DNA from 2 places in the Clostridium sp. HBUAS56017 genome. Region 2 is predicted to be linked to the other one. Evidence: predicted binding sites of a transcription regulator. Region 2 holds the regulator's gene; the other holds the start of a gene.
The links. Region 2 encodes CtsR, which represses protease genes until heat stress. Its sites were predicted from a motif close to AAGGTCAANNAAGGTCAAAT; they were not measured.

Region 1 (3,439 bases), on a different contig from region 2:
ATAATCCTGGTCAGAGAAGCTAGTATTATCAAGAACAATAAGAGGATTCAAATTTATGTAATCAAGAAATTCAAGTACTGTTCTTATCCTATTCCAGTTAATAAAATCATTTCCTTTAAATACTCCCATATCTTCATTAAAGAAGTTTTCAAGTCTTCCATAATTAAAATGAAGCTCCTCTTGAAGTTCTTCCAGAATATTTTTATTTTCTTCAATTAGAAGGTCGAAAGTGTCACCTAGAGTTAGAATTTCTCTAAATTTTTTTGTGAATTTTCCTTTAGTCAAGCTCATATCAACATGTATATTCCAAAGTTTGTTTTCGTAATTATATCTTTCATAATCATCTAGGTAAGATGATAATAGTTCTATAGAATCATATATTGGTAAATAGGTAATCTTTTTTGCTTTTTCATATAATTTAGGAGAAAGTTTATTTTTTCTTTTAAATTGAAGTGGAGTGCAACCATAATAAATTTTAAAATGCTTATTTAAGTACCTAGTATGAGAAAATCCTATTTCATCTGATATTTCTGAAATACTCATATCTGTATCTAAAAGGAGTTTTACCGATTCTTCAACCCTAGTGAGGTTAAGTAAATCCGTAAAGCTATAACCAGTAGCATTTTTGATTTCATGTGAAAGGTAATGTGGTGTTAAGAATTCCTTTTTAGCTATTTCTTGTAGAGTTATATTACTGTTATAATTGTTATATATATATTTTGAAATTCTATGATACCTTTCTAATTGTTCTTTGTTATCTTTTAAATCTTCTTGTTCATAAAGGAGATAATGAAAATTATTAATTAGATGAAAAAGTAAATTAATTAATATATTTTCAATTTCTTCGTCATAGTTTTCTTGTCTTTGTACATATTCATATAGAAGTTCGGCTAAAAATGCTCTGAATTCGTCATACTCAGCACCTTCTTGAGCTCCAAGGTCAGAAGTATTCGTATAGAAATAAACATTCTTAATATCTTTATAGTATTTAGATAGAAAGCTAGGATCAATGTGGAATATTAATAACATATTATCAAAGTTAGAAGTAATACTGTGAGTTTCATCAACATTTATTATTTCTAATTCATTTTCAAATAGTTCAAAGCTATCTGTATCTATGGATATTTTAACTTTACCTTTTATTACATATATTATTTCAATAGAATTATGCCAATGTATAGGATATTCCTTAACTGAACAAAATGAAATATTAACAGGCATATCAGATGCAAAGTTAATGAATTCTTTTCTCAAAATAACACCTCCTGTTGTATATAGAAATTATAACAATTATTAGTTATTTAAAAAAGTAAAAAAATGAAAATAAAACTTTGACTTTCTTTGACCTTTGTATTATTATAAAAATATAGAAAAAACTATTTACAGTAGTAAGGAGGAGTAATATATGAATGTTGATAAAATGACATTAAGAGTACAACAATGTTTAAGTGATTCTAACTCTATAGCAGTTAAATTTAATCATCAACAAATTGAAGTAGTTCATCTTTTTGCTGCCCTTATGGAACAAGAAGACGGGTTAATTCCTAATATTTTCACTAAAATTGGTGTTGATATAAAGAATGTAAGATCAGAAATTAATAACAAATTAGAAGCTATGCCTAAAGTTATGGGAGAAGGAGCAAATTCTTCGGGTGTATATATAACTAGAAGAGTAGATGAAGTACTTGTAAAAGCAGAAGATATTTCGAAAAAATTTAAAGATTCATACATTAGTGTTGAACATTTAATGTTATCCATTATGGAAGTTGATTCTAAGGGTATAGTTGGAGAAATATTAAAAAAATTTAATATTACAAAAAAAGATTTTATGAAAGTATTAGAAGAAGTTAGAGGAAATCAAAGAGTTGAAACACAGGATCCAGAAGGGACTTATGATGCACTAACAAAGTATGGTAGCAATTTAGTTGAATTAGCTAAGAAACATAAGTTAGACCCTGTGATTGGAAGAGATGAAGAGATTAGAAGGACTGTAAGAATACTTTCAAGGAGAACAAAAAACAATCCTGTTTTAATTGGTGAACCGGGAGTTGGTAAAACTGCTATAGTTGAAGGCTTAGCAGAAAGAATAGTAAAGGGTGATGTGCCCGAAGGTTTAAAAGATAAGGTAATCTTTTCACTTGACATGGGATCATTAATTGCAGGTGCAAAATATAGAGGGGAATTTGAAGAGAGATTAAAAGCTGTTTTAAAAGAAGTTCAAAGAAGTGAAGGAAGAATAATTCTTTTCATTGATGAAATCCATACTATTGTAGGTGCTGGTAAAACAGATGGAGCAATGGATGCTGGTAATTTAATTAAGCCATTACTTGCAAGAGGAGAATTACATTGTATTGGAGCAACTACTTTTGATGAATATAGGCAATATATTGAAAAAGACAAAGCTTTGGAAAGAAGATTTCAACCGGTAATAGTGGATGAACCAACAGTAGAAGATACTGTTTCTATATTAAGGGGATTAAAAGAAAAATTTGAAATACATCACGGTATTAGAATTCATGACAATGCAATAGTAGCGGCTGCAAAACTTTCTCATAGGTATATTCAAGATAGATTTTTACCAGATAAAGCTATAGATTTAATAGACGAAGCAGGAGCTATGATTAGATCAGAGATAGATTCTCTTCCTACAGAATTAGATATTATAAGAAGAAAATTATTTCAATTGGAAATTGAAAAGGGAGCTTTAGAGAAAGAAAATGATGAAGGTTCTATAAAACGGCTAGAAGCGATTTCGAAAGAAATAGCAGAACTTAAAGAAAAGAATGACGAAATGACTGCAAAATATGAAAAGGAAAAAGAGCATATTACATCTTTAAGAGAATTAAAAACAAGACTGGATGATGCACGTGGTGAAATAGAAAAATATGAGAGAGCTTATGACTATAATAAAGTTGCAGAGCTTAAATATTCCACTATACCAGTATTAGAAGAAGAAATAGAAAAGAGAGAAAGTGAAGTAAAGGAAAATTATGAAGGTGCTCTTTTAAAAGAAGAAGTTACAGAAGAAGAAATTTCACAGGTTCTATCAAAATGGACTGGAATTCCTGTAAGTAATCTTCTTGAAGGAGAAAGAGAAAAATTATTAAGACTTGATTCAGAACTTCAAAGCAGAGTTATTTGCCAAGATGATGCAATAGAGGCTGTATCTAGTGCAATACTTAGAGCTAGAGCAGGACTAAAAGATGAAAACAAGCCAATAGGATCATTTATATTCTTAGGACCAACAGGAGTTGGTAAAACTGAACTTGCAAAAACCTTAGCTAGGACATTATTTGATAGTGAAGATGCCATGATAAGAATTGATATGTCTGAATATATGGAAAAGCATGCTGTATCAAGACTTGTTGGTGCGCCTCCAGGCTATGTTGGATATGAACAAGGAGGTCAATTGACAGAAGCTGTTAGAAGAAAGCCATAT
Region 2 (3,439 bases):
ATATATTTTATCTTCAAGTTCATTCTTATATTTGTCATCCACTACTTCTCTAAATTTTTTCTCTTCATTAATAATATTATTAACTATGCCTTCTAAGTTATCAATAACTTCTAATTCCCTCACCCCTAAAGTAACTTGATTAGAAATTTGATATATATTCCCCCATGCTTTTGAACTTTCTAAATACAATCCTTCAATATTCATTCCAACTTTATTAAGTCCATTAAATATATTAGATATTTCTTCACTAATGGACAAGGCTGGTAGATGAACCATCACTGATGCTTTAAGCCCAGTCCCAACATTTGATGGGGATGCTGTCAAATACCCAAAATTTTCATCAAAAGCATATCCTATAACTTCTTCAATATAATCATCAATCTTATTTACATAGTTATATGCATTAGTTAAATCTAATCCATCTGTTATACATTGTATTCTTAAATTATCTTCTTCATTTATCATTATGGATAAAGTTTCATCTTTATTAATGATAAATGCACTTCTATCCCTTCTTTTAACCAGACCTTCACTAATTAAATGTTTTTCTAAATATACTTTTAAAAAATCTATATTATGCTCCCATGATCTTACAAGAGTCATTTCTTCATCAATCTTATCTAATAATATTTCATATAACCTATCAACATTTTCTCTAGCTTCTTCTGTTTTCATCTTATCTGTAAATAAAGAGTTGTAAAAATTTCTTATAAGACACACTTTGCTACTGATTACTACATCTTCAGCCGCTACTTCACTATCTATCCAATTCTTCATGATCAATTTTTACCTCCCTTTGGGATTCTAATAACTTAATCTCATCTCTTAGAACTGCAGCTCTTTCATACTCTTCTTTTATAACCGCTTTTTGTAGATCTTCTTTTAACTTTTTAATTCTCTTTCTTTGAATCACTTCATTTCCTTCTCTAACTGGAATCTTACCTACGTGCTCTAAGTCACCCTGAATTCTTTTAATTCTAGGACTCAACAAATCATTAAAACTTTCATAGCATTTGCTACAACCTAATTGTCCGCTCTTCTTAAATTGAGAGTATGTTAATCCACAATTTTTGCACACTATTTCAATTTTTTTTGTTTTATCTAAAGTTTCAAAAAAACCACTTAAAATATTCTGAAACGGCATTCCTGCCCCTTCTGCCATAGATGCTTTAAGTGGTATGTCTGAAAGTTCTTTTGCACATTTTTCGCATAACCATGTTTCTGTTTTCTTTCCATTAATAAGTTTTATTAAATGTATCTTAGCTTCATTTTTATTACATCTTTCACATAGCACTTTTTATTACCCCCTCTATGATAATACAACTATAAGCACAGCCTTTAATATATCAGCCCTTACCCTATTTCTATCATCTGTATTAGCTAAGGTCCTATCGTTAATAGCCATCTTAATTAATTCTGCTTCTCTCATAGTGATTAAATTTGACTCTACTAAACTCTCAATTAAAGCTAAGGAACTATTATTTGTAATAGAATTTCCAATACAATCATACAAGAGATTATTCCTCTCTTCCGACCCATCATAACTTACTTGTCTTATTACAATACAGCCACCCCCACCTCTTCTACTTTCAATAACATACCCTCTCTCATAAGTAAATCTAGTTGTTAATACATAATTTATCTGTGATGGCGCACAACTAAATTGATCTGCTAATTCATTCCTCTGAATTTGAATCTGTTCCCCACCATTTTCATTAAGCATATTCTTTATAAAATTTTCAATTATATCCGAAAGTCTTGCCACAATATCACCTTCTTAAACTTCTGTTTTTGACTTACCTTGACCTTTTGATTTTATATTAATATCTTTTTTCATTTTTTTCAAGTTTTATTGCTACCTTTATGTTTAAATTTATTCTATTCAGGGTAAATATAACTTATATACTTTATTAAGGAGGCTTATATGTTAATCAAATGGTTTGGAGAATGTTCATTTTTACTGCAAGATTCTCTTGGGCGAAGGATCTTAACTGATCCCCCTAGTACAATTTCTATAGATACTTTATTAGATTTAAACCCGAACATAATTACTTTAAGTCATTATTATTCTGATACAACTAATGCTAAAATTAATGCCAAGAAAGTTATGCTAGCTGACAAAGCCTCTTCATATAAACTTAACTTTGTTAATATTTCTGGATTTCCTTCTTTTCAAGACAATTCACAAGGTAGAAAGAGAGGACCTAACATAATTTATAATTATGTTTTTGATAATCTAAAGATTTGTAATCTAGGATATTTAGGTCATGATCTACCCGATGATATACTACGTTCCATTGAGTCAATAGATATCCTCTTTATTCCTGTTGGAGGCCATTTTACACTTAACTCAACTGAAGCTATTAAATTGGTTCACAAAATTAAACCTAAAGTTATAATTCCTATGAATTATAAGACCACTAACTCTTTAATCTATTTAGATAGTTGTAAAAACTTTATAACTTCCATAAAATCAGTTATAAAAACAACTAAAAATTCACTAGATACCAAAACATTAAATTCATATCCAGTTACAATTCTCTTAAAAGAAACTAAAATGAATTAAAATAAAAAAGATCGCCTTAAAGACGATCTTTAATTACCAGACTATGCTTGTTCTGGAGCTCCTACTGGACAAACATTTGCACAGTTTCCACAATCGATACAAGTATCTGCATCAATAACGAATTGAGTATCTCCTTGACTTATAGCATTAACTGGACATTCTGCAGCACAAGCACCACAGCTTACACAAGAATCATTAATTGCGAATGCCATTAAAAACACCTCCTAAATAATCATAGTTATTACACCATAATTATTTTAACATGTTTCATAACCTTTTAAAAGTCTATTTTATAAAATAACTCACTACTAAAGAATCATATAACCTAAATTTTCAATACTTTCTTTTACCTTATCTATATCTAACCAACTCTCATTATATATAACTTGTATTTCCTTTTTCTCAATAGATATCTCACAGGCAATAATACCTTCATTTGACGTTATTGCTCTTTGTATATTAGATACATCACGTTGATTATTTATGTTAAATACCTTAAGTACAGATTTCATAAAATTTCCCCCTATTTTTCGTTAATTAAATCCTTAATTAACTTCTTATCCTCTTCAGATTCTATTTCTAATTTAATATCTTTTTCATCGACAGAATCTTCGTAATTACCTGTTATTAATTTTATCGTAGAAATCTTAAAATCTTTAAGTACTTCCTCATCTCCGACCCTAATTTTCACTCTAACTGACTCTTTCACTGTACTATTTGAAACAACTTCTCCGTTTCCTTCTTCTGTCTCTACTATAGATCCCACCTTAGGTAGGCTTTTCCTTATACTTTCATATGTGCTTTGCTCATAGTTTAAGCAACACATTAACCTTCCACATATTCCAGATATTTTTGTTGGGTTCAAAGATAAAT

Region 1: a site for CtsR is predicted at 1,330-1,349, ahead of clpB (ATP-dependent chaperone ClpB). Genes of this name have one in related genera too.

What each region holds. Positions count from the first base shown of each region.
Region 1 is NZ_SULK01000025.1:27,465-30,903, forward strand. It holds gene FAY47_RS17105 (helix-turn-helix domain-containing protein) at 1-1,254, opposite strand, end outside; gene clpB (ATP-dependent chaperone ClpB) at 1,406-3,439, shown strand, end outside.
Region 2 is NZ_SULK01000034.1:7,882-11,320, reverse strand. It holds gene FAY47_RS18835 (protein arginine kinase) at 1-777, opposite strand, end outside; gene FAY47_RS18830 (UvrB/UvrC motif-containing protein) at 758-1,294, opposite strand; gene FAY47_RS18825 (CtsR family transcriptional regulator) at 1,310-1,765, opposite strand; gene FAY47_RS18820 (MBL fold metallo-hydrolase) at 1,925-2,566, shown strand; gene FAY47_RS18815 (4Fe-4S binding protein) at 2,608-2,778, opposite strand; gene FAY47_RS18810 (cation transporter) at 2,875-3,078, opposite strand; gene FAY47_RS18805 (stage 0 sporulation family protein) at 3,090-3,439, opposite strand, start outside.